Regions from separate parts of the Halomonas sp. H10-9-1 genome, predicted to be linked through region 1. Evidence: predicted binding sites of a transcription regulator. Region 1 holds the regulator's gene; the other holds the start of a gene.
The links. Region 1 encodes sigma-54, which starts transcription at its own class of promoters, with help from an activator protein. Its sites were predicted from a motif close to TGGCACNNNNNTTGCTNT; they were not measured.
Positions count from the first base shown of each region.

Region 1 (15,668 bases):
CCGGCGGTCGTCAACATCTACTCCTCCAGGGTCATCGAGCGCGACCAGCACCCGTTGATATCGGATCCCTTCTTCCGCCAATTCTTCGGCGACGACATGCCGGCGCGCCAGCGCATGCTGTCGAGCCTCGGCTCGGGCGTCATCGTCAGCGCAGAGGGCTATGTGCTGACCAACCACCATGTCATCGGCGGCGCCGACCAGATCCAGGTCGCCCTGCGCGATGGCCGCGAAACCCTGGCCGAGGTCATCGGCACCGACCCGGAGAGCGACCTCGCGGTGCTGCGCATCCAGCTCGACGACCTGCCAGTGATCGAGCTGGCCGACTCCGCCGACGTGGCCATCGGCGACGTGGCGCTGGCCATCGGCAATCCCTTCGGGGTCGGCCAGACGGTCACCATGGGCATCATCAGCGCCACCGGCCGCAGCCACCTGGGGCTCAACGCCTACGAGGACTTCATCCAGACCGATGCCGCCATCAACCCGGGGAACTCCGGGGGCGCGCTGATCAGCCCCGACGGGGCCATGGTCGGCATCAATACCGCCATCTTCTCGCGCTCGGGCGGCTCCCAGGGCATCGGCTTCGCCATCCCCGCCAACCTGGCGCGCAACATCCTCGAGGAGCTGGTCATCCAGGGGCGTGTGATCCGCGGCTGGCTGGGGGTCGAGGCCCAGGAGCTCAACCCGGAGCTGGCCGCCTCCTTCGGCCTGCAGGCGCCCCGCGGCGTGATCATTGCCGGGGTGGTGCCGGGAGGACCCGCCGACCGGGCCGGCCTGCGACCCGGGGACGTGCTGCTCTCCATCGAGGGCCGGCCGATCCTGGACGCCCGGGAAGCGATGTCCGACATCGCCGCGGTGGAACCGGGCGACAGCCTGCCGCTCACCGTGGTGCGCGGCGGCGAGGAGCTGGAACTGACGGTCGAGGTCGGCGAGCGCCCGCCCCCCGAGCTGAGCGCCCCCGAGTAGCCCCTCGCCCATGACGACACCGCCAAGGTGCCCCGATAGGCAGAGAGGGCCTCGCCATCCGGCGAGGCCCTCCCTATTTCCAGCCACACCGCTCGGTCACTTCCGGATGCGGTACTCGGCGCTGCGTGCATGGGCGGTCAACGACTCGCCGCGCGCCAGCACCGAGGCCACCCGACCCAGCTTCGACGCCCCTTCGGGCGAGCAGTGGATGATCGATGAGCGCTTCTGGAAGTCGTAGACCCCCAGCGGCGACGAGAAGCGCGCGGTGCCCGAGGTGGGCAGCACATGGTTGGGGCCCGCGCAGTAGTCCCCCAGCGCCTCGGCGGTATAGCGCCCCATGAAGATGGCGCCGGCGTGGCGCACCTCGGGCAACCAGCCCTCGGGGTTGGCCACGGAGAGCTCGAGATGCTCAGGTGCGATGCGGTTGATCAGCGTCATCGCCTCGGCACGATCGCGACAATGGATCAGCGCCCCGCGCCGGGAGAGCGACTCGCGGACGATCGCATGACGCTCCAGGGTCGGCAAGAGTCGGTCGATGGCGGCCTCCACGGCGTCGAGGTGCCCGGCATCCCAGCCCACCAGGATCGCCTGGGCATCCTCGTCATGCTCGGCCTGGGAGAACAGGTCCATGGCCAGCCAGTCGGGGTCGGTGCCGCCGTCGGAGACCACCAGGATCTCCGAGGGGCCGGCGATCATGTCGATGCCCACCTGCCCGAACACCGCGCGCTTGGCCGTTGCCACGTAGATGTTGCCCGGACCGACGATCTTGTCGACCCGCGGCACGCTCTCGGTGCCATAGGCCAGGGCCGCGATCGCCTGGGCGCCCCCCACCGTGAACACCCGGTCGACCCCGGCGAGGTGCGCCGCGGCCAGCACCAGTTCGTTGAGTACCCCATCCGGCGTGGGCACCACCATGATGATCTCGCGGACGCCGGCCACGTGGGCGGGAATCGCATTCATCAGCACCGAGGAGGGATAGGCCGCCTTGCCGCCGGGCACGTAGATGCCGGCACGATCCAGCGGCATGACCTGCTGGCCAAGCACGCTGCCGTCATCTTCGGTGTAGTGCCAGGACTCGGGCTTCTGGCGCTCATGGTAGAGCCGGACACGCTCGGCGGCCTGCGTCAGCGCCTCGCGCTGCTCGGCGGGCAGCCCCTCATAGGCCTGGCGCAGGCGCGGCGCGCTGAGGGTCAGCTCGGCCATGCTCGATACCGAGAGGCGATCGAAGCGGTTGCTGGCCTCCACCAGGGCGGCGTCGCCGCGCTCCCTCACCGCGGCGAGGATCTCCGCGACCCGCGCCTGGACCTCGCCGTCGGAGACTCCCTCCCAGGCCAGCAGGTGGTCGAGCCGTGCCGTGAAGTCGGCGTCGGTGGTAGCGAGGCGGGCGATTCCAGCGGGGGCAGTGGTCTCGGTCATGGCAGCATCCATATCGTGTCGGGCCTATCCAGTCGGGTCCATCGCGGGCATCTCAGCCCGCGACGCCCTCGCGACGTGCGGTCACCGCCTGCTCGAGGCGCTCGAGCAGCGGCTTGATGCGCGAATGCTTCATGGTCATCGCCGCCTTGTTGACCACCAGCCGGGTAGAGATCGGCGCGATCAACTCGCGGGGCTCCATGCCGTTGGCGCGCAGGGTATTGCCGGTATCGACGATATCCACGATCTCGTCGGCCAGGTTCATCAGCGGCGCCAGCTCCATGGCACCATAGAGCTTGATGACCTCGGCCTGGATCCCCTGCTCGGCGTACCAGCGCCGGGCGACGTTGACGAACTTGGTGGCCACCCGGCGCCGGGCACGGGCCGGCTCGGCGCCGGTGATGCCGGCGGTCATCAGCCTGCAGCGGGCGATCTCCAGGTCCAGCGGCTCGTAGAGCCCCGCCGCACCGTGCTCGAGGAGCACGTCCTTGCCCGCCACCCCCAGGTCGGCGGCGCCCAGCTGCACATAGGTCGGCACGTCGGTGGCCCGGATCACCACCAGCTTGACGTCGGGCAGGTTGGTAGCGAACAGCAGCTTGCGACTGCTGCCCAGGTCTTCCACCGGCTCGACACCGGCGTCGGCCAGCAGCGGCAGGGTCTCGTCCAGGATACGGCCCTTGGAGAGGGCCACGATCAGTTGTTTGCTCATGCTCTCGCCTTGGTCAGGGGGCAGGCTAGCCCGGTACGCGCCGGATTCGTGCGCCCAGCAGTTGCAGCTTCTCCTCGATGCACTCGTAGCCGCGATCGATATGGTAGATGCGGTCGACCAGGGTCTCGCCCTCGGCCATCATCGCCGCGATCACCAGCGACGCCGAGGCGCGCAGGTCGGTCGCCATCACCGGGGCGCCGGAGAGCTTCTCGACCCCCTCGATCACCGCGGTGTTGCCCTCCAGGGCGATCCTCGCGCCCATGCGATTGAGCTCCTGGACGTGCATGAAGCGGTTCTCGAAGATGGTTTCCACCACCCGCGAGGTGCCACCGGCCACCGCGTTCATGGCCACGAACTGGGCCTGCATGTCGGTGGGGAAGGCGGGATAGGGCGCGGTACGGATATTGACCGGCCGCGGACGCTTGCCGTGCATGTCCAGCCCGATCCAGTCATCGCCGGTGGTGATCTCGGCGCCGGCCTCCTCGAGCTTGGCCAGCACCGCCTCGAGGATATCGGCGCGGGTGCGTCGCACCCGGACGCGCCCACGAGACAGGGCGGCGGCGACCAGGAAGGTGCCGGTCTCGATGCGGTCGGGCATCACGTCGTGGTAGGCACCATGCAGGCGCTCCACCCCCTCGATGGTGATGGTATCGGTGCCGTGACCGCTGATCTTCGCACCCATCTTGATCAGCAACTCGGCCAGGTCGACCACCTCCGGCTCCCGGGCGGCGTTCTCGAGCACCGTGGTGCCCTCCGCCAGCGCGGCCGCCATCAGCAGGTTCTCGGTGCCGGTCACCGTGACGGTATCGAAGAAGATGGTGGCCCCCTTCAGCCGCCCCTCCACCCGGGCACGGATATAGCCGCCATCGACGCGAATCTCGGCCCCCATGGCCTCGAGGCCACGCAGGTGCAGGTCGACCGGACGCGAACCGATGGCGCAGCCCCCCGGCAGGGAGACGTCGGCATGGCCGAAGTGAGCCACCAGCGGGCCGAGCACCAGGATCGAGGCGCGCATCTTCTTGACCAGCTCATAGGGCGCATCGCAGTGCTTCACCTGGGAGCCATCGAGCTGGATGGTCATCTTCTCGCCCATCACCGGCTCCACCCCCAGGTGGCCGAGCAGCTCCAGCGTGGTGGTGATGTCCTGCAGGTGCGGCAGGTTACCGATGGTGACCGGCTCGTCAGCCAACAGGGTGGCGCAGAGGATAGGCAGGGCGGCGTTCTTGGCGCCGCTGACCCACACCTCGCCATCGACCGGCCCATTGCCGGTAATGATCAACTTGTCCATGGAGGGTCGGGTCTCAGGCGCGGGAGTTCTCCGGCGCATCTTGCCACTGCGCCGGGGTATAGGTCTTGATGCTCACCGCATGCAGCGCGCCGGAAGCGATCTCGTCGGAGAGCGCGCCATAGATCAGCTGCTGGCGCTTGACCGGCGACATGCCCGCGAACACCTCGCCCACGGCCACCACCTGGAAGTTGCAGCCCTCGCCCTGGATGTGGAAATCGCAGCCGTCGATACGCGACTCGAGCAGCCCCTTGACGTCACTGGGTTGCATGGTGAGGCACTCCTTAGTAGTCCTGAAATTAGTAGTCCTGAAATGTCAGTACTGAAACGGGCCCGCCGACGCCAGGCACTTCGTCGTCGACAGGCAATGGGGATGGCCCATGGTAATGAAAAGCACCGCGCTTGGCGATCGCCCCGGCTACTCGCCCGCCGCCTCCAGCGGCAGCAGGCGCTCGAGGCCGGCCAGGTCGGTGAGGCGCCAGAGGGAGGCCGACAGGTACACCCGCTCCAGGGCGAGCCCGGCACGGCTTGCCGCTCGGGCCCATTCCAGCAACACGGAGAGGGCCGCACTGCTGACGCCAGCGACGCCGCGCAGGTCGAAGCTCACGACCTCGCCCGACTGGCGCTCGGCGAGCCAGCGACTGCCCACCTCGGCGAGTTCGGCGGCATGCTCGAAGCCCACTTCTCCGCGCACCACCAGACCGGCATCGCCGGTCTCCAGGCACAAGCCCTCGCGTGCAAGCAGGTCGCTCACGCGCCCTGCTCCAGCGCCTCGACGCCCACCTCGGGCGACCAGCCGTCGATCACGGCGTCGTAGTCGCGAGCGTTGTCACGCATCGCCTGATCGAACTGGTTGCGGAAGGTCAGCCCCAGGTTGATGCCGTTGACGATCACGTTGACCACCCGCCATTCGCCACCGGAGAGGCGCAGGGAGTAGCTGACCGGATAGACGGTGCCATCCTTGGCTACCACCTCCATGTCGACGCTGGCCTGATCCTCATGGCGCTGGGCGCGCTGGGCATCGAGCACGCGCAACTCGCGGTAATCGAAGGTGACCAACCCCTTGGCGTAGGTGTCGATCAGGGTCTGGCGGAAGGTCTCGACGAAGCGCGAGCGCTGCTGAGGGGTGGCGTTGGCGAAGTAGCGCCCCATCACGCTGGCGCCGATGTAGCGGAAGTCGGCGATATCCTCGAGGCTGTCGTCGACCAGCGCCTCGAGCTCGTCCATGTTCTCGGCGAAGTGGTCACGCTGACCTTCGATCTTGCCGGTCAGCGTCTCGACGCTGTGGCGGATCACCTGGTCGGGGGTGCGCTCGGGAGCGGCCTGCACGGCCAGGCTGAACAGCAGACCCAGCAGCAGTGCCGCCAGGGCCAGGGGGGAACGGATCATGATCAACGTCTCCATGTCAGGGTCGATGGGGGGGCGGTCAGCGGCTAGTCGCTGACCATGTTGGACACGAACTGCTGGATGAGTTCTTCGAGCACCAGGGCCGACTGGGTATCGCGGATGGTATCGCCGTCGGCCAGGGTCTCGGGATCGCCGCCCACGGAAAGCCCTACGTACTGCTCACCGAGCAGCCCCGAGGTCAGGATCGCCGCGGTGGTATCCCGCGAGAGCTGTCCCTGCAGTGCATCATCGAGCTCGAGCACCACCCGGGCATCGTACCAGGCGGTATCGAGCTCGATGGCCGCCACGCGCCCCACCGTCACCCCGGCCATGGTGACCCGTGCCCGGGGCTTGAGGCCGCCGATATTGGCGAAGTTGGCCTCCAGGCGGAAGGTATCGCTGGATGCCTGCAGGGTCATGCCGCTGACCCGCAGGCCGAGGAACACCAGGCCGAGGATGCCGGCCAGCATGAACAGCCCCACCCCCAGTTCCATGGTTTTGCTGCGCTTCATCTAGTATCTCCACACATCAGGGCGATCGCTCGCCGCTCAGGCGAGGCCGCCGAACATCACGGCGGTCAGCACGAAATCGAGGCCGAGCACGGCCAGCGAGGAATAGACCACGGTACGGGTGGTGGCCCGCGAGATGCCCTCCGAGGTGGGCAGCAGGTCATAGCCCTGGAATACCGCGATCCAGGTCACCACCAAGGCGAACACCAGGCTCTTGATGATGCCGTTGCCCACGTCGTCGATGAAGTCGACGCTGGCCTGCATGTTGGACCAATAGGAGCCCTCGAAGACGCCCAGCCAGTCGACCCCGACCAGGTAACCTCCGTAGATGCCCACCACGCTGAAGCCTACGGTAAGCAGCGGCAGCGCCACGAAGCCGGCCCACAGGCGTGGCGCCACCACCCGCCGCAGCGGGTCGACGCCGATCATCTCCATGCTGGTCAACTGCTCGGTGGCCTTCATCAGCCCGATCTCGGCGGTCAATGCCGAGCCGGCACGCCCGGCGAACAGCAGTGCCGCCACCACCGGGGCAAGCTCACGCAGCAACGATAGCGCCACCATCTGCCCCAGCGCATCCTCGGCGCCGAAGTCGACCAGGATGGTATACCCCTGCAGCGACAGCACCATGCCGATGAAGAGCCCCGAAACGAGCACGATGGCCAGCGACAGCACGCCAACGAAGTGCATCTGGCGTACCCAGAGGTAGAGCCCCTCGCGACTCGGCAGCCCCACGGCGGACTGGGCCAGGAAGATGCCGGCGCGACCGAAGGCCTCGAGCAGGTCGCAGCCGCGGCGCCCCAGGCGGCGAATTCGGTGGATCATCGTGGGCCTCCCGGGCTGAGCATGTCGCTGACGAAGTCCACCGCCGGGTAGTGGAAGGGCACCGGCCCATCGGGCTCGCCGTGGACGAACTGGCTGACCCGGGGGTCCTGGTCCACGTCGAGGCTCTTGGGCGTGCCGTGGGCCATCACCTGGCCATTGGCGATCACGTAGACGTAGTCGGCGATGCTCAGGGTCTCCTTGATATCGTGGGAGACCACGATGGAGGTCAGGCCCAGCGCCTGGTTGAGGCGCTTGATCAGCTGCACCAGCACCCCCATGGAGATCGGGTCCTGGCCGACGAACGGCTCGTCATAGAGGATCAGCTCGGGATCCAGGGCGATGGCCCGGGCCAGGGCCACCCGGCGCGCCATGCCCCCGGAGAGTTCCGAGGGCATCAGCTCCCGGGCACCGCGCAACCCCACCGCCTCAAGCTTCATCAGCACCAGGTCGCGAACCATGCTGCCCGGCAGGTCGGTATGCACCCGCAGCGGGAAGGCCACGTTCTCGAACACGCTGAGGTCGGAGAACAGCGCGCCGCTCTGGAACAGCATGCCCATGCGTCGGCGCATGGAGAACAGCGCCTTGCGCGACTGGCGGTGCACATCCTGGCCCTCGATCAGCACTCGTCCGGCGTCGGGCATGAGCTGGCCACCGACCAGCTTGAGCAGGGTGGTCTTGCCACTGCCGCTGGGGCCCATGATGGCGGTGATGCCGCCTCGCTGGATCGTCATGTCGACGCCGCGGAATATCTCCTTGTCGCCACGCGCGAAATGCAGCCCCTCCACTGCCACGAAGGGAGTGTCACTCATTGGCTCAGCCATCCCAGTAAAATTATCGAACATCGTATCCTAACTGCCCTGCCGGGTGCCAGCCCGATGCCGTCCACCCGGCTTGCACCACTGCTGGCCAGCACGTTTAATGGCGCCCTTCCGACACTGGCCGAACGAGTCGATATCCCATGCTGCTTCCCCTGATCGCCGTCGCCCTGGGCCTCGTGGCCCTGCTGTGGAGCGCCGACCACTTCGTCGGCGCGGCGGCCGCCACCGCCCGCCGTGCCGGCATGAGCACGCTGCTGGTGGGCATGACCATCGTCGCCCTGGGCACCTCGGCGCCCGAGATCGTGGTCTCGCTGATGGCGTCCCTGGACGGCATTCCCGACCTCGCCACCGGCAACGCCCTGGGCTCCAACATCGCCAATATCGGCCTGGTGCTGGGCATCACCGCGCTGGTGGTGCCGATCCCGGTACGCTTCTCCATCGTGCGCCGCGAGCTGCCGCTGCTGCTCGGTGCCACCGGGCTCGCCGGTTACACCCTGGCCAATGGCCACCTGGGGCGCCTGGATGCCGCACTGCTCATCGCCCTGCTGGTGTTCAGCCTGTGGTGGCTGTTCCGTGCCGATACCCCGGACGCCGAGGAAGCCGTCTCGGGGGAGATCCCCGACATGACGCTGGCGCGTGCGCTGCTGTGGCTGGTGGTGACACTCGCGGTGATGGTCGCCGGCTCCCGGGGCCTGGTGTGGGGAGCCAGCGAACTGGCCCGCAGCATGGGGATCAGCGAGCTGGTCATCGGCCTGACCATCGTCGCCATCGGTACCAGCCTGCCCGAACTGGTGGCCTGCATAGCCAGCGCCCTCAAGCGGCACCACGACCTGGCCATCGGCAACATCATCGGCTCCAACCTCTTCAACCTGCTGGCGGTGCTGCCGATCCCCGGCCTGCTCGCCCCGGGCGCGACCGACCCCGCCGCCGGCGAGCGTGACTACCCCCTGCTACTGCTGCTGACCCTGGCGCTCGGCGCCCTGCTGCTGTGGCACCGCCGCAACCACCTGGGCCGGCTCCCCGGCGCGGCGCTGGCCGCCACCTATTTCGGCTACCTGGCCTGGCTCGGCATGGCCAGTCTGGGCAACGGCCCTTGAGTGATTCCCCGCAACAGGCAACAATCGACACCATGACATCCGACACCCCCCCGGCCGGTCCGGCCCTCCGTGACAGCGCCCGCCGCACCCTGCGCCTCGAGCAGCAGGCCGTCGGCGCCCTGGTGGCGCGCCTCGACGACGCCTTCGACCGCGCCTGCGAACTGATCCTGGCCTGCCGCGGTCGCGTGGTGGTCACCGGCATGGGCAAGTCAGGCCATATCGCGGGCAAGATCGCCGCCACCCTGGCCAGTACCGGCACGCCGGCCTTCTTCGTGCATCCCGGCGAGGCCAGTCACGGCGACTTGGGCATGATCACGCCCGGGGATGTGGTGCTGGCCCTCTCCAACTCGGGCGAGACCGCCGAGGTGACCGCCCTGCTGCCGCTGCTCAAGCGCATGAAGGTGCCGCTGATCAGCATGACCGGTCGCCCGGCCTCGAGCCTGGCCCGCCATGCCGATGCGCATCTCGATGTCGGCGTCGAACGCGAGGCCTGTCCTCTCGACCTGGCCCCCACCGCCTCCACCACCGCCGCCCTGGCCATGGGGGATGCCCTGGCCGTGGCGCTGCTGGAGTCACGCGGCTTCACTGCCGAGGACTTCGCCCTTTCCCACCCCGGTGGCAGCCTCGGCAAGCGGCTACTGCTGCGCGTTGGCGACCTGATGCACTCGGGCGACAGGCTGCCCCGGGTGGCACTGGGCAGCCCCCTGCGCGACGCCCTGCTGGAGATCACCCGACAGGGGCTCGGCTTCACCTGCGTGGTGGCCCCCGACGGCCGCCTCGCCGGGGTCTATACCGATGGCGACCTGCGCCGCACCCTGGACCAGCACAGCGATCTCACCGGCCTGAGCGTGGACGAGGTGATGACCTGCCCCGGCAAGCGCGTCGCCCCGGAGACCCTGGCCGCCGAGGCGGTAAGCCTGATGGAAGACCACCGCATCTCCGCCCTGGCCGTGGTCGATGACGAGGGGCGCCCGGTGGGCGCCCTGCATATGCACGACCTGCTCGCCAGTGGCGTGATCTGACCCCAACGACATGGAGCCCCCATGACCCACACCTCCCCCCTGCAGGACCCGCTGCTGACCGACCGCCTGCGCCGTATCCGCCTGCTCGCACTGGACGTCGATGGCGTGCTCACCGACGGCCAGCTCTACTTCCAGGCCGACGGCATCGAGATCAAGGCCTTCAATGTCCAGGATGGCCACGGCCTCAAGCTGCTCAAGCGTGCCGGGATCCAGGTCGCGCTGATCACCGGCCGCGACTCCCCCACCGTGAGTCGCCGCGCCGCCGCCCTGGGCATCCAGCATGTCTTCCAGGGCGTCGAGAAGAAACTGCCGGTGCTGCGGGAGCTCACCGCACGCCTGGGCCTGGAGTTCGAGCAGGTGGCCTACTGCGGCGATGACATGCCCGATATCGGCGCCATCCGTCGTGCCGGCGTGGGCATCAGCGTGCCCAACGCACCGGCCTATATCCAGCAGCATGCGGACTGGGTCACCGAGCGCAGCGGTGGCCAGGGTGCGGCCCGTGAGATCAGCGACACCCTGCTGCGCGCCCAGGGCCACTGGGACGCGGTCACCGACACCTACGTCCACGGAGCCGGCTGAGCCCATGGCCCTACCGCGTCCTGGCTTTCGCACCTGGCTGACCCTGCTGCTGCTGGCCCTGGGTGGGGGCCTGGCGCTGCTCGACCAGCACACCCCCACCCCCACCGGCCAGGTACCGCGCGACGCTGCGGGCGAGCCAGACTTCTACCTCGAGAACGCACGCCTCACGCGCTTCGACACCGAAGGCCGGCCGCACCAGAGGGTGACCACGCCACGCCTGGTCCACACCCCGGTGGACGACGTGATCCGCCTGGAAACTCCGCTGGCCCGGCTCCACGACCGCGACGGCCGACTGTGGCTGGCCGAGGCCGAGCGCGGCGAACTGGGCCCCGGGGGCAATCCGCTGCTGCTCGACGGTGAGGCCCGCCTGCAGGCTCCCGCCGAGCGCTGGCGGCTCGAGACCGAGACGCTGCACTACGATGCCGACACAGGCCACGCCTGGAGCACCACCCCGGCGACGCTGCACCAGCCGCCACAGCAGGTGAGCGGCGAGCGTTTCGACGCCTGGCTCGATGACAACCGGGCGCGCCTGACCGACAATGTGCGCGGCCACCATCCGCCCGAGACATCCGAGGAGTCCTCGTCATGACGCGCCCCCTGCTCCCCACGCTGGCCTATGTGCTGCTGCTGGCACTGGCTGTCGCCCCGGCCAGCCAGGCCCAGTCTCAGAACCAGGATGCCAATGCGCCTATCCTGGTCGAGGCGGACCGCCTCGACCTGGACGACCGCGCCGGTACCGCCGTGTATACCGGCAACGTGGATATCCGCCAGGGCAGCATGCGCCTGACCGGCAACCGGGTGGAGATCCGCCGCAACGCGGCCGGTGAGCTCTCCCTGGCCACCGCCACCGGCGAGCGGGCCTACCTCGAGCAGCAACCCGACCCCACCGAGCCGGTCGTCAAGGGATGGGGACGCACCGTCATCTATCATGTGGCCGAGCGGCGCGTGGAGCTGATCGATCGCGCCGAGCTCCACCAGGGCGGCGACACCTTCGAGGGGGGGTATCTGGAGTACTTCCTCGACCGCCGCGTGGTGCAGGCCCGCGCCGATGCCGAGGGCGTCGAGGGCAACCAGCGCATCCGCATGACGCTCCAGCCGGAACAGCAGTAAGGACGTTCATGAAGACCCTTCACGCCCGTCATCTCGCCAAGAGCTACAAGCGCCGCCGCGTGGTTCAGGACATCGGCCTGTCGATCCGTCAGGGCAGCATCGTCGGACTGCTGGGCCCCAACGGCGCCGGCAAGACCACCTCCTTCTACATGATCGTGGGGCTGGTACGCGCCGATGCCGGCTCGGTGGCCATCGATGACCTGGACCTCTCGCGCGCCGCCATGCACGAGCGGGCCCGGGCGGGGATTGGCTACCTGCCCCAGGAGGCCTCGATCTTCCGCAAGCTGTCGGTGGCAGACAACATCATGGCCATCCTCGAGACCCGCAAGGATCTCGACCGGGAGGGCCGCCGGGCACGCCTGGAGCAGCTGCTCGAGGAGTTCCACGTCACCCATATCCGCGACAACCCGGGCATGAGCCTCTCCGGCGGCGAGCGACGCCGGGTCGAGATTGCCAGGGCTCTGGCGACGGAGCCCGCCTTTATCCTGCTCGACGAGCCCTTTGCCGGAGTCGACCCGATCTCGGTGGGCGAGATCAAGGGCATCATCCGCCAGCTGAAGGCGCGGGGCATCGGCGTGCTGATCACCGACCACAACGTCCGCGAGACCCTCGACATCTGCGACACCGCCTATATCGTCGGCGACGGCAAGATCATCGCCGAGGGCGACGCCGAATCGATCCTCGCCAACCAGAGGGTGCGCGAGGTCTACCTCGGCGAAGACTTCCGCCTGTGACCCCCGGCCCGCATGGGCGCCCCACTCTCTTCATGGAACGCCGCGCCCGCGCCAATGGCATGATTGTTGCTTAAGATCGTATTGCACCTTGCGAGACCAGCGGCTAGGGTAAGGCTTTCCGACACGCCAGGAGGACGCCTGCCATGGCCATGAAGGCATCCCTGCAGTTGCGGGTCGGCACTCAGCTGACCATGACACCCCAGTTGCAGCAGGCCATCGCCCTGCTGCAGCTCTCCACCCTGGACCTGCGCCAGGAGATCCAGCAGGCCATGGAGAGCAACCCACTGCTGGAGCTCGACGACGAGTTTGGCGAGCAGGCCACTCAGGAACCCACGGAAGACGACTGGGCAAGCGAGATTCCCGAACAGCTCACCACCGACAGCGACTGGTCCGATACCTATCAGGACCTGGGCGCACCGGCCGGAGGCGAGGGCCCCGACTTCGAGCGCCAGGCCCAGGGCCAGAGCCTCCAGGGCCACCTCATCTGGCAGCTGGCGATGAGCGACCTCGAACCCCGGGCACGCCAGATTGCCGAGAGCCTGATCGATGCCGTGGACGATGCCGGCTACCTGACCGCCCCCCTCGACGAGATCCGTGACGGCCTGAGGCAGCAGGGGCTTGCCGACCTGCGCAGCCAAGAGATGGAGCGGGTGCTGCTGCGCCTGCAGCAGTTCGAGCCCACCGGCATCTTCGCCCGCGACCTGCGCGAATGCCTGCAGCTGCAGCTCGCCACCCTCCCCGACGGCACGCCGCTGCTGCCCCAGGCGCGGCGCCTGGTACGCCAGTTCCTCGAGGCTCTGGCCGGCGGAGACCGGCGCCTGCTCAAGCGACGCCTGGGGCTGGACGATGCCGCGCTCGACGCCACCATCGCCCTGGTGCGAGGCCTGGATCCACGGCCCGGCAGCGCCTTTGCCAGCGTGACCGACGACTATGTGACCCCCGACCTGGTCGCCTTCCACGACCAGCGTGGCTGGCACGTGGAGCTCAACTCCGAGGCACTGCCACGACTGCGCATCCAACCCGATTACGCGGCCCTGGTGCGCCGCGCCGACAAGAGCAGCGACAACCAGTTCCTCAAGGAGCACCTCCAGGAGGCGCGCTGGCTGATGAAGAGCCTGTCCAGCCGCAACGACACCCTGCTGCGAGTCGGCCGCGAGATCCTCGCCCGCCAGCTCGACTTCCTCGAGCACGGAGAGGAGGCGATGAAGCCTCTCGTCCTGGCCGATATCGCCCAGGCGGTGGAGATGCACGAATCCACCATCTCGCGGGTCACCACCCAGAAGTTCATCCACACGCCGCGGGGGGTGTTTGAGCTCAAGTACTTCTTCTCCAGCCAGGTCGGCGGCGAGAGCGAGGGCGACGCCCACTCCAGCACCGCCATCCGTGCCCGCCTCCGCAAGCTGATCCAGGAGGAGCCGCCACACAAGCCGCTCTCCGACAGCCGGCTGGTCAGCCTGCTCGACGAGGCCGGGATCCGGGTCGCACGTCGCACCGTCGCCAAGTACCGCGAGGCCATGGGCATCCCCTCCTCCAGCGAGCGCAAGCGACTGCGCTGATCCCGGTGCGACGCCGCACCGTGGCGCTCTCCAACGCTTACCCGCGAGGCCATGGGCATCCCCTCCTCCAGCGAGCGCAAGCGACTGCGCCGAGTGCGTATGACAGCAAATCATCCCCTGTTCAACCGGCTCAACCCCTTGAACATGGCGGGAAATCGCCCCGGGGCCGCCGGGGGGTATGCAAGGCAGGAAAAAGGGTTACAATCGAATCACAACCATCGAGCAAGGAGCGTGTCATGCAAGTGAATATCACCGGCCTTCATGTGGAACTGACCGATGCCCTGCGTGACTATGTCAACGAGAAGCTGACGCGCGTGGAACGCCATTATGACAACATCACCAATGTGCAGGTGACCCTGTCTGTCGAGAAGGAGCGTCAGTCCGCCGCCTGCACCATGCATGTTGCCGGTGCCGAGCTGCATGCAGAAGCCCAGGATGTCGACATGTACGCCGCCATCGATGCCCTGGCTGACAAGCTGGACCGCCAGCTGGTCAAGCACAAGGAGAAGGCCCAGGCCCGCGCCCAGGGCGCCGGCGCTCGCTGAGTCCACGATGTCATCTCTCGAAACCATCCTGCCCCCCGAGCGCACCCTCTTCGATGTGCCCGGGGGAAGCAAGAAAAGGGTACTGGAGTTCTTTAGCACCTTCATTGCCCAGAACACGCCGAGCCTCGACAGCCAGGAGGTCTTCGCGCGCCTGATCGCCCGTGAACGCCTGGGCAGCACGGGGATCGGCAACGGCGTGGCGATCCCCCATGCCCGCAGCCCCCACTGCAAGGAACCCGTCGCCGCCTTCCTCAGGCTCGCCGAGCCGGTGGACTTCGACGCCATCGACGGCGAACCGGTGGACCTGGTGTTCGTGCTGCTGGTCCCCGAGGAGGCCGACGCCGCCCACCTGGCGCTGCTGGCCGAGGTCGCCGGCATCATGAACGATGCCGAGACCCGTTCGCGGCTGCGCGGCAGCCACAGCCAGCGCGACCTCCACGAGCGCCTGATCGAGGCGATCCGACGACAGGGCTGAGGCCACCCCCCGACCAGGAGACCCCCATGCAGCTCGTGATCATCAGCGGCCGTTCCGGCTCCGGCAAGTCGATCGCGCTACAGGCCTTGGAGGATCTCGGCTACTACGCCATCGACAACCTGCCGGCCATGCTGCTGGGATCGTTGATCGATGAGCTGGGCAACCCCGAATCTGCACGCTCTTCCATCGCCGTCAGCATCGACGCACGCAACCTGCCCGAGGCCCTGAAACGCTTTCCCAGCCTGCTCGAGGAGGTACGCGGACGCGGCATCGATTGCCAGGTGATCTACCTGACCACCGATGCGCGCATCCTGATCGAGCGCTACTCCGCCACCCGGCGCCGCCATCCGCTGACCCGGGGCAACGAGATGACACTGGGCGAGGCGATCGACTCCGAGGAGCAGGCGCTGGCCGCGATCCGTGACCTGGCCGATCTGGTGATCGATACCTCACGACTGTCGGTGCACGAACTGCGCGGCCGCATCGCTGACCAGGTGGCCCGGCATCGCCCGGAGCAGCTGACCCTGACCGTGGAATCCTTCGGTTTCAAGCGCGGCGTACCCCTCGACGCCGACCTGGTGTTCGACGCCCGCTGCCTGCCCAATCCCTACTGGGACCCGCGGCTGAGACCCTTCACTGGCCAGG
Region 1 covers NZ_JAMSHO010000001.1:1,426,329-1,441,996, reverse strand. Annotated here, with positions in the region: gene NFH66_RS06550 (Do family serine endopeptidase) at 1-963, shown strand, start outside; gene hisD (histidinol dehydrogenase) at 1,060-2,379, opposite strand; gene hisG (ATP phosphoribosyltransferase) at 2,432-3,085, opposite strand; gene murA (UDP-N-acetylglucosamine 1-carboxyvinyltransferase) at 3,111-4,373, opposite strand; gene NFH66_RS06530 (BolA family protein) at 4,387-4,641, opposite strand; gene NFH66_RS06525 (STAS domain-containing protein) at 4,789-5,124, opposite strand; gene NFH66_RS06520 (MlaC/ttg2D family ABC transporter substrate-binding protein) at 5,121-5,759, opposite strand; gene mlaD (outer membrane lipid asymmetry maintenance protein MlaD) at 5,804-6,268, opposite strand; gene mlaE (lipid asymmetry maintenance ABC transporter permease subunit MlaE) at 6,305-7,087, opposite strand; gene NFH66_RS06505 (ABC transporter ATP-binding protein) at 7,084-7,896, opposite strand; gene NFH66_RS06500 (calcium/sodium antiporter) at 8,046-9,002, shown strand; gene NFH66_RS06495 (KpsF/GutQ family sugar-phosphate isomerase) at 9,035-10,024, shown strand; gene NFH66_RS06490 (KdsC family phosphatase) at 10,046-10,603, shown strand; gene lptC (LPS export ABC transporter periplasmic protein LptC) at 10,608-11,192, shown strand; gene lptA (lipopolysaccharide transport periplasmic protein LptA) at 11,189-11,713, shown strand; gene lptB (LPS export ABC transporter ATP-binding protein) at 11,722-12,447, shown strand; gene NFH66_RS06470 (RNA polymerase factor sigma-54) at 12,591-14,003, shown strand; gene hpf (ribosome hibernation-promoting factor, HPF/YfiA family) at 14,240-14,548, shown strand; gene ptsN (PTS IIA-like nitrogen regulatory protein PtsN) at 14,556-15,023, shown strand; gene rapZ (RNase adapter RapZ) at 15,050-15,668, shown strand, end outside.

Region 2 (15,668 bases), 1.9 Mb from region 1:
TCACGAGGTTGGTTCTCCCTGCTCCGAGGCTCAGCCGCCCAGGAAGCTCCTGGCCACTTCCGGGTCCGCCAGCAGGGCGGCGCCGGAATCGGTGAAACGGTTCTGGCCGGCGGCCAGCACGAAGCCCTTGTCGGCGATGGCCAGCGCCTGCTTGGCGTTCTGCTCCACCATCAGGATGCCGACGCCGGCGCTGTTGACCTGCTTCACCTGTTCGAAGATCTCGTTCATGTAGAGTGGCGAGAGGCCGGCGGTGGGCTCGTCCAGCAGCAGCACGCTGGGCTCGGCCATCAGCGCACGACCCATGGCGACCATCTGGCGCTGGCCGCCGGAGAGCTCGCCGGCGGGCTGGTGGCGCTTGTCGTAGAGCGGCGGGAAGAAGTCATAGATCTGCTTGAGCATGCGCTTGACGTTGCCCGGCTTGAGGAAGGCGCCCATCTGCAGGTTCTCCTTCACCGTCAGGCTCGGGAAGACGTTGTGCTCCTGGGGCACGAAGCCCATGCCCTGCTGCACCAGCTTGTTAGGTGGCAGGTTGTGGATGGGCTTGCCGCGTAGCAGGATCTCGCCCTGGGTGACGGCAAGCAGGCCGAAGATGGCCTTGAGCATGGTGGACTTGCCGGCGCCGTTGGGGCCGACGATGACGCCGATCTGGTCGGCCTCGAGGGTCATGTTCACCCCGTTGAGGATGTTCATGCCGCCGTAGCCGCCATAGACGTCGCGTGCTTCAAGCAGTGGCATCGTGAGTCGCTCCGAAGTAGGCCTCGATGACCTCGGGGTTGTTCTGGATCTCCTCGATGGAGCCTTCGACCATCACGCTGCCCTGGGCGAGCACGATCACCGGATCGCAGAGCCGGGCGATCATGTCCATGTCGTGCTCGATGACCAGGAAGGTGTAGCCCATCTCGCGGTTGAGCCGCTCGATGTTACCCACCAGGTCGCCGAGCAGGGTGCGGTTGACCCCGGCGGCGATCTCGTCGAGCAGTACCACCCGGGCGTCGGTCATCATGGTGCGGCCGAGCTCGAGGAGCTTCTTCTGGCCGCCGGAGAGGTTGCCGGCCAGCTCGTTGCGCACGTGATGCAGGCCAATGAAGTCGATCACCTCCAGGGCGCGGCGGCGCACGTCGGCCTCCTCGTGGCGCACTCGGCCAGGCTTCAGCCAGGCATTGAACAAGCTCTCGCCGGCCTGGGCCGGCGGCACCATCATCAGGTTCTCCAGCGCGGTCATGAGGGAGAACTCGTGGGCGATCTGGAAGGTGCGCAGCAGCCCCTTGTGGAACAGCTCGTTGGCCGGTCGGTTGGTGATGTCCTCGCCATCGAGCAGCACCCGGCCGCTGTCCAGGGGCAGGGCGCCGGCGATGATGTTGAACAGGGTCGACTTGCCGGCGCCGTTGGGGCCGATCAGGCCGGTGATCGAGCCCGACTCCACCGCGAGCGAGCAGTCGTTGATCACCTTGAGGCCGCCGAAGGCCTTGTTGACGTGTTGCACCTCGATCATGGATGCCATGCGCAATGTCTCGTCGTTGTTGTGTTGACTCGTTGTTGTGTTGACTCGTTGTTGTGTTGACTCGTTGTCGTTCTGGCGTGTTGCGACGTCGTGGCGTCTCCCGTCCTGGTGTCTTGGCGTGCCGCCGCGGCAAGCCGGCGGCAGCGATCACGGTGCCTGGTTATCATCCGTCAGGAAGGTACGACCGGCGGCGAAGGCGCCGACGATCACCACCGCGCCGATGGCCGGAATCAGGTAGCCGTCGATCTGCGGGATCGCGCGCAGGAACACGAAGGCCACCGCCGCCGGGGCCACGAAGCGCACCAGGAAACGCCACAGGGCGAACCAGGTGGTGTTGGTGCGCATCTCCTTCATTACCTCGGAGTGGGTCAGCACCCAGCCGGCGAACAGCGCGATCAACAGGCCCCCTAGCGGCATGAGGATGTTGGTGAGCAGCTCGAACAGGGCGAAGGCGCTGCGCCCGAACAGCTCGTGGAACAGGCTGTTCTCGGCCCACAGGTTGAAGCTCACCACTGTCAGCAGGCCCAGCGCCCAGGTCGCCACCACCATGATGAAGACGGCCTGGGGCCGGGTCAGGTCGAAGCGCTCGACCAGGTAGGCCGCCACCGGCTCGATCAGTGAGATGGAGGAGCTGAGGGCGGCGCCCAGCACCAGTACGAAGAACACGCCGCCGATCAGTGAGCCGCCGGGCATCTCGGCGAAGGCCAGCGGCAGGGTGACGAACATCAGCCCGGGGCCCTGGCCGGCATCGAGGCCGGCGCCGAACACCAGCGAGAAGATCGCCAGGCCGGCCACCATGGCCACGGCGGTGTCGATCACGGCGATGGCGATGGCGGTGCGGGTTAGCGAGACCTCACCGGACATATAGGCGCCGTAGGCCATGATGGCGCCCATACCGAGGCTCAGGGTGAAGAATGACTGGCCCATGGCCTCGAGCCAGCCGGCCAGGCTGAGGTCGGCGATATTGAAGGTGAACAGGAAGTCGGTGGCGGCGGTGAAGTCACCGTGGGTCACGCCATAGGCGAGCACCACCAGCAGGATCACGAAGAGTGCCGGCATGATCACCCGCAGCCCGCGCTCGATGCCCTGGTGGACGCCGAGCCCGACGACCAGTCCCGAGGCGATGATGAACAGGGTGTGATAGAGGGTGAGCAGCGTGGGCGAGGCGAGCAGGGCGTCGAAGCCGGCGGCGGTGGTCTCGGCGTCGGCCCCGGCCAGGGTGCCGGTGAGCATCTGCCAAGTGTAGTGGATGGCCCAGCCGGCGATCACCGAATAGAAGCTCAGTATCAGGAAGGCTGAGAGGCCCCCCAGCCAGCCGATGGAGGTCCAGGCCCGCGCGGTATGGTGGGTATGGGCGAGGAAGCGCATGCCCATGATCGGGCTGCGCCGGCTGGCACGGCCCAGCATGGTCTCGGCGATCAGGATCGGGATGCCCACAGCGAAGATGGTCAGGGCGTAGACCAGGAAGAAGGCGCCGCCGCCGTTCTCGCCGGCCAGGTAAGGGAAGCGCCACAGGTTCCCCAGCCCCACCGCCGAGCCGACGGCCGCCAGCAGGAAGGTGCCCTTGTGGATCCAGATGTTATGCGTGCTCATCGATGCTCCCGCGCTCGCGTTTATTGGCCCTGTGAGCCCGGCTGCTACTGTGCGACAAACACTGTGCGGCAAAAGAGAGGCGGGAGCCAGCGGGCGGCGTCTACGCCAGGTTAACGTCTCCTCTGTCGTCGGGGTCGCCGAGGGTCGGCTCCAGGGCCCGGAACTCGTCGGGCAGGCGCACGGTGTCGCCCAGGGCGAGCTTGCCGTGGGACTTGAGCCGACGACCGTTGTCCACGGAGATGATCGCCGCCACCTCACCGATGCTGGTGCCTTCCACGTAGGCCTCCACCTTCACCCGCACCACGGCGCCTTCATGGCGGGCCGACAGGATGTCGCCGGGGCCGGGATTCGCATAGCCGCTGGGCTCCTGCTGGAAGTGGCGCATCACGCTGTCGGCGCCGGGGTCGTCCCACTCCACATGCTTGTGCATGCTGATTCTCCTGCTCGAGTGGCTGTCGGGGCGGCAGGCCGCGCCCGTCGTGGGTCACTCCAGCATAGAAGGTTGCGGCAGCCCAGGGAAAGGCATGGCCGAGCAGGGTTAACACAGTTACCGGGGTGACAGGTGCCGGAACAGCCTTGAGGGGTGGTGCCATCTGCGTAATGCGCTGAACAGTCGGCGAGCGGCCATGAAAAAGCCCGCCGGATGGCGGGCTTGGCAGGGCGATACGGCTGCACTTACTGCTTGCTGGCGCGCTTGCGCTCGTTCTCGGTGAGGTGCTTCTTGCGCAGGCGGATATGGTTGGGGGTAATCTCCACCAGCTCGTCGCCATCGAGGAACTCGATGGCCTGCTCGAGACTGAACCGGACCGGGGGAGTCAGCACGATGTTCTCGTCGTTGCCCGAGGCGCGCATGTTGTCGAGCTTCTTGCCCTTGGTGGGGTTGACCACCATGTCGTTGGCGCGGTTGTTGATGCCTACCAGCATGCCCTCGTAGACCTCGGTGCCGTGGTCGATGATCAGCTTGCCGCGCTCCTGCAGGGCGTAGAGGGCATAGGCCAGCGCCTTGCCGGGCACCATGGAGACCAGCACGCCGTTGCGACGCTCGATGGCGGCGTCGGGCTTGAGCGGGCCGTAGTGGTCGAAGCGGCTGGTGAGGATGCCGGTGCCGGAGGTCAGGGTCATGAACTGGCCGCGGAAGCCGATCAGCCCGCGCGCGGGGATGATGAAGTCCAGGCGCACCCGGCCCTTGCCGTCGGGGTTCATGTTCTTGAGCTCGCCCTTGCGGTAGCCGAGCTCCTCCATGATGGCGCCCTGGTGCTGCTCCTCGCAGTCGATGATCACCTCTTCGTACGGCTCCTGCTTCTCGCCGTCGATCTCGCGGATGATCACCTCGGGGCGGCCCACGGCGAGCTCGAAGCCCTCGCGGCGCATGGTCTCGATCAGCACCGAGAGATGCAGCTCGCCGCGGCCGGAGACGATGAACTTCTCGGGGCTGTCGCCCTGCTCGACGCGCAGCGCCACGTTGTGGATCAGCTCCTGGTCGAGGCGATCCTTGATATTGCGGCTGGTGACGAACTTGCCGTCCTTGCCGGCGAAGGGCGAGTCGTTGACCTGGAAGGTCATGGAGACGGTGGGCTCGTCCACGGAGAGCGGCGGCAGTGCCTCGACGGCGGCCGGGTCGCACAGGGTGTCGGAGATCGCCAGGGCGTCGATGCCGGTGATGCAGACGATGTCGCCAGCGGTGGCTTCATCGGTCTGCACGCGCTCCAGGCCCAGGTGGGTCATCACCTGGCCGACCTTGCCGCGGCGCTCCTTGCCTTCCTTGCTGACCACCACGACCTGCTGGTTGGGCTTGACCGAGCCGCGGGTGATGCGACCCAGGCCGATGACGCCGACGTAGCTGGAGTAGTCCAGTGCCGAGATCTGCATCTGGAGGGGGCCGTCGATCTCGACCTTGGGCGGTTCCACGATGTCGACGATGGACTGGAACATGGGGGTCATGTCCTCGGCCAGCTCGTCGGGGTCGGGGCCGGCGATGCCGTTGAGCGCCGAGCAGTAGATGATCGGGAAGTCGAGCTGCTCGTCGGAGGCGCCAAGGTTGTCGAACAGGTCGAAGATCTGGTCGATCACCCAGTCGGGGCGGGCGCCGGGACGGTCGATCTTGTTGACCACCACGATCGGCTTGAGGCCCTGGTCGAAGGCCTTCTGGGTCACGAAGCGGGTCTGCGGCATGGGGCCGTCGACCGCATCGACCAACAGCAGTACCGAGTCGACCATGGACATGACGCGCTCGACCTCGCCACCGAAGTCGGCGTGTCCGGGGGTGTCGACGATGTTGATGTGATAGGCCTGGCCGTCCGGTGACTGCCAGCGGATCGCGGTGTTCTTGGCCAGGATGGTGATGCCGCGTTCCCTCTCCTGGTCGTTGGAGTCCATGACGCGCTCTTGTCCCTCGGCCTTGCGATCGAGGGTGCCGGATTGCTGGAGAAGCTTGTCGACCAGGGTGGTCTTGCCGTGGTCAACGTGGGCGATAATCGCAATGTTTCTAAGACTTTCGATATTTGAAGGACTTACGGTCGCGCTCATAAGGTGTGACTCGCTGATATGGACGCACCTATGTACACGTTCTGGTAAGTACCCTAGGCGCGGGGCAGGGGTGTGGGACGCGCATTGTACAGACTACCGGCGCCCAGGAGTAGCAAGTTCGCCGACCCAACAGGGGAGTCGTCGGTGCTTCGCCGTCACGGCTTCGGCGTGGTGCGCCTTCGCTCGCTCATCGAGGCGGGCTGGCATGCTCCAGGTGAGCCCCGCAGTGGCGCAGGCGCTCCAGCAGGTCGGCGAGCGCATCGTGGTCGAGGCCAGGGTCGCAGCCGCCGATGCGTTCGTACCAGTGGCGGGCCAGGCAGATGCCGGCCGCGGTATCGGGCTTTCTGCGCCCGAGCAGGCGGGTGAACAGGCCCGGGGTGCTGCTGGGCAGGACGACGGCGTCGACCTCGCCGGCGCCGACACGTCGTGCCAGCTGGATCAGGGTACGGGTGGCGGTGAGACAGCCAAGCACGGGAAACATCAGCACCGCCCCGGTGGTTTTCGGGATGGCAGTGGCGAGCCTCTCGCCCAGGAGGGTACCGGGCAGGCGCAGGTGGCGGGCCCCATGGCGGCGGGCGATGGCGGCGACGCGTGGGTCGCGGGTATCGTCGACCACGATCAGTTCGAAGGCCTGGTCGGCGACGAGCGATGCCGCCAGCGCCAGCTCACGGGGCAGCCTGGCACCGGCACTGCGGGCATCGATCAATAGAGTGCCGGATGTAAAGGCCATGTGAACTCCGGGGGCCAAGCAGAGAAGGTTCCTGATGGCGGCCAGAGTCGCGACCGGCGAGCAGGTTTGTAATAAAGTGTAGTACGAGGTTATTGAATGTATCAAAGGCTTATTTAGGGTGACCGGGTGGTGCCCGATGGTGCGTGGCATTCGGCCTTTGCACCACTATGGTGCGGCTTTCCTCGAGCCAACTCCTGCGCCGAGTCACTGCTTCATTGGGGTGCAGCCGATATTTTTGGTAAAATACTAGTTATTCAATGAGTTAAAGAAGTTGTGCGGGCAATGGGTGCAAGATTGGCACGCTGCCTGCATTGTTATGGCCAGCGCCTGGAATGCCGGGCCGTCGTGGGCAGCGTGCCTGCCGCGTGCTACAACAGCTTGCTGGGGTTCCAGCATCGTGATGCCTGAATCACCTCAACCATCGAGCCATGCTCAACCGGAGGACACCATGTCTGCCAAGACGCTCGCCCTGATCGAAGAACATGACGTCAAGTGGGTCGACCTGCGCTTCACCGATACCATCGGCAAGGAGCAGCATGTCACCATTCCCGCCCGGGAAGTGGATGAGGAGTTTTTCGAGAATGGGCAGATGTTCGACGGTTCTTCGATGTCTGGCTGGAAGGGGATCAACGAGTCCGACATGATCCTGCGCCCCGAAGATGGCACCGCCTTCCTCGACCCCTTCACCGAAGACTCGACCCTGGTGCTGCGTTGCGACGTTATCGAGCCGGCCACCATGCAGGGCTATGAGCGTGATCCGCGCTCGATCGCCAAGCGTGCCGAGGCCTACCTGCAGTCCACCGGCCTGGGCGACACCGCCTTCTTCGGTCCGGAGCCGGAGTTCTTCATCTTCGACGAAGTGCACTGGAAGGCGGATCCCGAAGGCGCGATGTACCGGATCACCTCCGAGGAGGGGGCCTGGGCCACCGATCGCCAGGTCGAGGGCGGCAACCTGGCCCACCGGCCGCGGGTCAAGGGGGGCTACTTCCCGGTGCCTCCGGTGGACAGCTTCCATGATATGCGCGGCGCCATGTGCAACACCCTGGAGGCGATCGGCCAGAGCGTCGAAGTACACCACCATGAGGTGGCCAACGCCGGCCAGAATGAGATCGGGGTCAAGTTCAACACCCTGGTCAAGAAGGCCGACGAGGTCCAGGAGATGAAGTACGTGATCCACAACGTGGCTCACGCCTACGGCAAGACCGCTACCTTCATGCCCAAGCCGGTGGTGGGCGACAACGGCAGCGGCATGCACGTGCACCAGTCCTTCTGGAAAGAGGGCGCCAACCAGTTTGCGGGCGATGAGTACGCGGGCCTCTCCGAGATGGCCATCTACTATATTGGCGGCATCATCAAGCACGCGCGTGCCCTGAACGCCTTCGCCAACGCCTCCACCAACTCCTACAAGCGTCTGGTGCCGGGCTTCGAGGCGCCGGTGATGCTGGCCTACTCGGCTCGCAACCGTTCGGCCTCCATCCGTATCCCCTACACCGCGAGCCCCAAGGGCAAGCGCGTCGAGCTGCGTTTCCCCGACCCGACCGCCAACCCCTACCTGTGCTTCGCGGCGATGCTGATGGCCGGCATCGACGGCATCAAGAACAAGATCCACCCCGGCGATGCCATGGACAAGAACCTCTATGACCTGCCGCCGGAAGAGGGCAAGAAGGTGCCGACCGTGGCGCATAGCCTCGACCAGGCCCTGGAGGCACTGGACAAGGATCGTGCCTTCCTGACCGAGGGTGGCGTGTTCACCGATGACATGATCGACGCCTACATCGAGCTGAAGATGGAAGACGTGGACCGCCTGCGCATGGCCACGCATCCGGTCGAGTTCGACATGTACTACAGCTGCTGATGATCGTCGTCGCCCCGGCGGGGCGGCGCGTCACGTTGAACCAGCACTCGTTGAACCAGAAAAGGGGTTCCGCTACCGGCGGAACCCCTTTCTTCTCTACACTATATCCAACGCAGAGTGGTGCTGCGGAACCATCCAGGCTCGCGCAGCCGACAAGCAGGGGGCTCTCCATGAACAAGGCAGTGCTGACGTTGGTGCTGGTCATGACCTTCGGCGTGGCCGCCGAGGCGCAGAATATCTACCGCACCACGGATGCCCAGGGCAACGTGGTGTTCACCGACAACCCCGACCGTGGTGGCGAGCAGGTGGAGCTGGCGCCGGTCACGGTAGTGCCGTCCAGTGGCGAGGTGCGCACCGGTCAGGCCGCGCCGCGCCTCGAGAGTGCCCCGGCGGCGGCCTCGCCGGGCCAGCCGTTCATGCCCTACGACAGCTTTCGCATCGTCTCGCCGACCCACGAACAGGCCTTCCCGGTGGGGGCGGCCGGCAACATCGCCGTGGACCTGGGGGTCGAACCCGGCCTGCGCGAGGACCATCGCGTCAGGCTGCTGGTGGATGGCCGGGTCAGCCAGTCGGCGATGCATACCACGGCCTTCATGGTGCCCAACATGAACCCCGGGGAGCATGTGCTGCAGGCCGAGCTGCTGGATGCCGGCGGCGAGGTGCGCCATCGCACCTCGCCGGTGACCATCTATGTGCTGCGTGCCAACGTGAATCGCCAGCCAGCCGGTTAGCTTCCCCCTCGCTGGGCACCCTGGCCGTGGTGCCCGGACGGCAGCCCCAGGCCCTGTCGCCCACCACATGGCGGGCACTGGCCTCCTCATTCCGAGTATCCGCCCTACCAGCCGCCTCCGTCTGACGCTCCCTCTCGACGCCTGCCCGAGGATGAGCCGGTGCAGCGCCGCCGGGCCGAACGGCAAACGCGTCCGGCGCCTTGATCCGGTTCGAGTCCGGAGATGGTGCAGGTGTCTCCCTTATGCACTATTTTGGTGCATGTATTGCACCGTCATACGTTGCAGGGCGTGCTGTCATGGGCTTCGGCGTCCTGGCCCGTTTCTTGCAGCTTCCCTCTCCAGAGCAAGTATACCCGGACCCGATATGGCTGCTTCGATGTACCAACGCCTGATGGAACACCTCTCCACCGCCGTGCTGCTGCTGGATGGCGAGCTCAGGGTGGCGTGGATGAATCCCGCCGCCGAGGCGTTGCTCTCGGTGAGCCTGGGCCGCGTGCAGGGGGTGGCACTGCGCACGCTGATGGAACAGGAAGACGGAATGGCCGCGGTACTTACCAAGGCGCTGGAGGCCTGCCATCCCTTCACCCGCCGCGAGGCGCGCCTGATGATGCTGGGCGGTGAGCCGCTGACCGTGGACTATACCGCCACTCCGCTCTCCCATGATGAATTGCTGCTGGAGGTGGAGCCCCGCGACCGGCTGATTCGCATCTCCCGAGAAGAGGCGCTGATGACTCGGCAGGAGACCGTCAAGGTGCTGACCCGGGGCCTGGCCCACGAGGTCAAGAACCCGCTGGGCGGCATCCGCGGCGCGGCCCAGCTGCTGGAGCGCGACCTGGAGAACCCGGAGCATCGCGAATTCACCCGCATCATCATCGAGGAGGTGGATCGCCTGCGCGACCTGGTGGATTCCATGCTGGGCCCCAACCGGGTGACGCGCCAACAGCCGCTCAATGTCCACAAGGTGCTGGAGCGGGTGCGCACCCTGGTGCTCGCCGAGCACCCCGGGGTGCGCATCGAGCGTGACTACGACCCCAGCCTGCCGGACCTCGCCGGCGACGAGGCGCAGCTGATCCAGGCGGTGCTCAATGTGGCGCGTAACGCCGTGGAGGCGATGCACGAGGCGGCCACGCCCGAGCCGCGCCTGGTGCTGCGTACCCGGGCGCGGCGCCAGTTCACCCTGGGCGCCGAGCGCCACCGCCTGGTGTGCGAGGTGGCGCTCCTCGACAACGGCCCGGGCATCCCCGAGGCGCTGCAGGAGACGCTTTTCTACCCCATGGTCTCGGGACGCGCCAACGGCAGCGGCCTGGGGCTCTCCATCGCCCAGGGCATCCTGCACCAGCACCAGGGGTTGATCGAGTGCGACTCTGTGCCGGGCCATACCGAATTCCGACTGCTGATTCCTCTGGAGACGCGCCATGACTGACGTTGCACGCGTGGCGGTCGTCGACGACGATCGTGCCATTCGCTGGGTGCTGGAGCGCGCCCTGGCCCAGCCCGACCTCGAGGTGGAGTGCATCGAGCGCGCCGACACCGCCCTCGAACGGCTGCTGGCCGACCCGCCCGACGTGCTGGTCACCGATATCCGCATGCCGGGCATCGACGGCCTCGACCTGATGGCTAGGGTGCGCGAGGCCCATCCGGAGCTGCCGGTGATCGTGATGACCGCCCACTCCGACCTGGATAGCGCCGTGGCGTCCTACCAGGGGGGCGCCTTCGAGTACCTGCCCAAGCCCTTCGACGTCGACGAGGCGCTGACCCTGGTGCGCCGCGCGGTGGCCCACGCCCGGGAGCGTCGCAGGCCGATCAGCGTGCCCGAGGGGCTGGGTGCCGAGATCATCGGTGAGGCGCCGGCCATGCAGGAGGTGTTCCGCGCCATCGGCCGCCTCTCCCACTCGCATATCACGGTGTTGATCAACGGTGAGTCGGGCACCGGCAAGGAGCGAGTCGCCCGGGCCCTGCACCAGCACAGCCCGCGGGCCAACAAGCCTTTCATCGCGCTGAACATGGCGGCGATTCCCAGGGACCTGATCGAGTCGGAGCTGTTCGGCCACGAGAAGGGCGCCTTCACCGGCGCTACGACAAGCCGTCAGGGGCGCTTCGAGCAGGCCAACGGCGGTACCCTGTTCCTCGATGAGATCGGCGACATGCCGGCGGAGACCCAGACCCGCTTGCTGCGGGTGCTGGCCGATGGCGAGTTCTACCGGGTGGGCGGCCACACGCCGGTGAAGGTGGACGTGCGGATCATCGCCGCCACCCATCAGGACCTGGAGCGGCTGGTCAAGGATGGTCGCTTCCGCGAGGACCTCTTCCACCGCCTCAACGTGATTCGCGTACACCTGCCCAGGCTCGCCGAGCGGCGCGAGGATATCCCGCGGCTGACGCGCCACTTCCTGGCCGAGGCGGCCAAGGAGCTCGCCACCGAGGTCAAGGTGCTCACCCCGGAGGCGGAGCGACACCTGACCCGGCTGCCCTGGCCTGGCAACGTGCGCCAGCTGGAGAATGCCTGCCGCTGGCTGACGGTGATGGCCTCGGGGCGCGAGGTTCTCGTCGAGGACCTGCCGCTGGAGCTGCGTCAGGAGAGCGACGAGGGGCTGCTCACCGGCGGCGACTGGCGGGTGGCCTTCCGCGACTGGGCCGACCGCGCCCTGGCGGCGGGGCATATCCACCTGCTGGAGGAGGCCGTGCCGGACCTCGAGCGCATCCTGATCGAGACCGCCCTGCGCCACACCGGCGGGCGCAAGGGCGAGGCCGCCGAGCTGCTGGGCTGGGGGCGCAATACATTGACGCGAAAGCTCAAGATCCTACTGCCGGCGTTGGCCGAGGGGGAGTGAGGAGGCGGTGCCGCTCTCCAGAACTCACGAGCGCATCCTGATCGAGACCGCCCTGCGCCACACCGGCGGGCGCTCTCCAGGGAGGTGTGGCATAGGACGAAAGGCGGATTGTTGGCCGGCATGGCGGTGGCTTAGCGTCCATAAGCAACCTTTCATTCAAGCAGGGCACCCATGACCGCACCCGCTTCGCTGCCCCAGCGCGTCCATATCACCGAGGTGGGGCTGCGCGATGGCCTCCAGAACGAGCCACTGGTGCTGAGCACCGAGCACAAGCTGTCCCTGGCCCGCGCGCTGGTCGTGGCCGGCGTGCGCGAGTTCGAGGTCAGCTCCTTCGTCAGTCCGCGGGCGGTGCCGGCGCTGGCCGATGCCGCCGAGATGGTTGCCGCGCTGCGCGAGGTGCCGGGGCTGCACCTGTCGGCCCTGGTGCCCAACCTGCGCGGCGCCGAGCGTGCCCTGGAGGCGGGCGTCGACTCGATGGTGCTGTTCGTGTCCGCCTCGGAGCGCCACAACGCCAAGAACGTTAACCGCAGCGTGGCCGAGTCCCTGGAAGGGTTCGAGCAGATCGCGCGTCGTCTCGAAGGGAGTGGCGTGGCGCTCAGGGGGGCCATTGCCACCGCCTTCGGTTGTCCCTTCTCGGGCGACGTGCCGGTCGAATCGGTGGTCGAGATCGCTCGCCGCTTCGCCGACCTGGGAGCGACGCACCTGTCGCTGGGCGATACCACCGGCATGGCGACGCCGCCGCTGGTCACCGAGCGCGTGACGCGCCTGCGCGAGGCGGTGCCCGAGCTGCCGCTGACGCTGCACTTCCACAACACCCGCGGCATCGGCCTGGCCAACGTGATGCAGGGGCTGGCGCTGGGCGTGGACCGCTACGAGAGCTCCATCGGCGGGCTCGGCGGCTGCCCCTTCGCGCCGGGGGCCTCGGGCAATATCGCCACCGAGGACCTGGCCTACCTGCTCGAGGAGATGGGCCTGGAGACCGGCCTCGACCTGGAGGGCCTGATCGTCGCCGCCCGCCGGGCCAGCGAGCTGATGGGGCGGCGCCTGCCGGCCCAGGTTTCCCAGGCCGGCCCGCGCCTGGCGCTGAGCGCCTGCGACGCCGTACCGACCGCCCAGGGGTGATGCCAATGACGACGTCTTCTGCTTCCGTGAACGCCGCGGGCTCGCTCTCCGGGGTGCGGGTGATCGACCTGACCCGGGTGATCTCGGGCCCCTTCTGCACCCAGATCCTTGGCGACCATGGCGCCGATGTGATCAAGGTCGAGCCGCCCGGCAAGGGCGACGTGGTGCGCCATCAGGGCAATATGGTCAACGGCGAGAGCTGGTACTTCGCCCAGTTCAACCGCAACAAGCGCTCGCTGACCCTCGACCTGCGCAGTGATGAGGGCAAGCGCATCCTCCATCGCCTGCTCGAGGGCGCCGACGTGCTGGTGGAGAACTTCCGGCCCGGGGTGTTGGCCAAGATGGGGCTCGACGACGACACCCTGCGTGAGCGCTACCCGCACCTGGTGGTGGGCCGTATCAACGGCTTCGGCTCCACCGGGCCCTATCGCGACCGTCCCGCCTACGACTTCATCGCCCAGGCCATGAGCGGTTTCATGGGCGTCAACGGCAGCGCCGACGGCGAGCCGATGCGCGCCGCGCCGCCGATCAGCGACATGGTGGCCAGCCAGAACCTGGCCTTCGGTATCTGCGCGGCCCTGGTGCGGCGCGCCGCCACCGGGCAGGGCGATATCGTCGAGACGGCGCTGACCAACGGCCTGATCGCCATGATGGGGTACCTGGCGGCGGAGTACTTCGCCACCGACCGGGTGCCCGCCCGCACCGGCAACGACCACCCGATGCTCTACCCCTACGGCCTGTTTACCGCCAGCGACGGCGAGGTGGCCATCGCCCCCAGCAACGACACCATGGTCGAGCGCTTCCTCGGCGCACTGGACATGCTGCCCCTGCTCGACGACGAGCGCTTCGCCGATAACCCCCGGCGCATGGCCAACCGCGAAGCGCTGCGCGAGATCCTCAACGCCATCACCGTGACGCGCCGGGTCGACGAGTGGATCGAGCACTTCAATCGCGCCGGGGTGCCCTGCGGTCGCGTCCACGACCTGCGCGAGACCTTCGCCGACCCCCAGGTGCAGGCGCAGGAGATGTGCCTGGAGCTGACCCAGGTCTCGGGGCGGGTGCCGGTCACCGGCTTTCCGGTGAAGATGCGCGAGGCGCCGCCCATGCTCTACTACCCGGTGCCGCGGCTCGGCGAGCACAGCGATGAGCTGCTGGCGGAGCTTGGCATCGAGGGCGATGAGCGAGCGGCGCTGCGAGCGCGCCGAGTGATCTGAGCCTACGCTTTACTCGCCGCCATCCCGGCAGGCAGTGCACCCCAGGCGAGCCCACCAGGTTCGCCACAATAACAATCCGGAGGAACATGCCAATGCAATCAGTCACCAAGGGAGTCTTCAGCCTTGCCGCCGCGACCCTGATGGGGGCCAGCGTGGTGGTGAGCGCGCCCGCCCAGGCGCTGCCGATCAACGAATGCATCGCGCCGGCCGATCCTGGCGGCGGCTGGGACTTCACCTGTCGCTCGGTGGGCAAGTTGCTGCTGGAGCTCGAATTGGTGGATAGCCCGGTGCAGGTCACCAACATGCCGGGCGGGGTGGGGGCGGTGGCCTTCGCCAACGTCGAGAGCAATCGCGCCGACGACAGCGACCTGGTCGTTGCGACCAGCACGGTGGGCGTGACCCAGATCGCCCAGGGCAAGTACCCCGGCGGCGCCGACACCATGCGCTGGCTGGCCATGCTGGGCACCGACGTGGGCGTGATCCTGGTCGATGACGAGAGCGAGTACGAGAACCTCGAGCAACTGATGACCACCATGGTCGAGGACCCGGGCGCGCTGGCCGTCGCCGGCTCCAGCGGCGCCGGCGGCTGGGACCATATCCGCGCGCTGATGCTGGCCCGGGAGGCGGGCATGCCGGACGACCAGATCGGCCGCCTGCGCTGGGTGCAGTTCGACGGCGGCGGCCCGGCCGTGACCCAGATGATGGGCGGTCACGTCGACGTGGTCTCCACCGACCTGGGCGAGATCGCCGGCTTCATCGAGTCCGGCGACGTGCGGGTGCTGGCGGTGCTCTCCGAGGAGCCGCTGCCCGCGCCCTTCGACGACCTGCCCACCGCCACCGGCCAGGGCTACGACGTGACCGGCTACAACTGGCGTGGCTTCTACACCGGTGGCGAGGTCTCGGATGAGGACTACGCCGCCATGGTGGCCGATCTCAAGGTGCTGTTCGATAGCGACGAGTGGAAGGGGGTGGCCGAGCAGAACGGCCTGGTGCCGCTGTGGCGCGGCGGCGAGGCGTTCGGCGACTTCGTGCGGGAGTCCATCGATCAGGTGGAGAGCATCTCCCGTGAGATCGGGGTCATCGAGTGAGTGAACGAGCAGGCACGATAGGCGATCGCCTCGCCGGTGCGGTACTGCTGGTGGTGGCGGTCGTCGCCTGGTGGCTGTCTCACGGCTTCACCAGCGGCTTCGGCCAGACGATAGGGCCGGGCGCCTTCCCGCGCCTGGTCAGCGTGCCCCTGGGGCTGCTGTCGCTCTATCTGATCGTGCGACCGGGAATAAATCAGCGCTGGCCCGAGCGGGCGGCGCTGGTCCGTCAGCTCTGCCTGCTGGCGCTGCTGATGGCCTATGCGGGGCTGATCCAGCCGCTGGGCTTCCTGCCCACCGCGCTGCTGACGGTGACCCTGATGATTCGGCTGTTCGGCGCTGGCTGGCGACAGGCGCTGCCGTTCGGACTGCTGCTGACCCTGGGTCTCTACCTGCTCTTCGAATTCGCCCTGGGCATGCCGCTGCCTGACATGCCCGGCCTGGACTGGTAACGCTGCCATGGAACTCCTCGCCTTTCTC
Region 2 covers NZ_JAMSHO010000001.1:3,351,067-3,366,734, reverse strand. Annotated here, with positions in the region: gene NFH66_RS15615 (branched-chain amino acid ABC transporter permease) at 1-4, opposite strand, end outside; gene NFH66_RS15610 (ABC transporter ATP-binding protein) at 31-735, opposite strand; gene NFH66_RS15605 (ABC transporter ATP-binding protein) at 722-1,501, opposite strand; gene NFH66_RS15600 (sodium-dependent transporter) at 1,649-3,094, opposite strand; gene NFH66_RS15595 (hypothetical protein) at 3,195-3,524, opposite strand; gene typA (translational GTPase TypA) at 3,770-5,620, opposite strand; gene NFH66_RS15585 (hypothetical protein) at 5,808-6,350, opposite strand; gene glnA (glutamate--ammonia ligase) at 6,799-8,205, shown strand; gene NFH66_RS15575 (DUF4124 domain-containing protein) at 8,376-8,936, shown strand; gene glnL (nitrogen regulation protein NR(II)) at 9,313-10,359, shown strand; gene glnG (nitrogen regulation protein NR(I)) at 10,352-11,767, shown strand; gene NFH66_RS15560 (hydroxymethylglutaryl-CoA lyase) at 11,939-12,889, shown strand; gene NFH66_RS15555 (CaiB/BaiF CoA transferase family protein) at 12,895-14,103, shown strand; gene NFH66_RS15550 (Bug family tripartite tricarboxylate transporter substrate binding protein) at 14,196-15,191, shown strand; gene NFH66_RS15545 (tripartite tricarboxylate transporter TctB family protein) at 15,188-15,640, shown strand; gene NFH66_RS15540 (tripartite tricarboxylate transporter permease) at 15,648-15,668, shown strand, end outside.
Region 2: a site for sigma-54 is predicted at 9,249-9,266, ahead of glnL (nitrogen regulation protein NR(II)). Genes of this name have one in related genera too.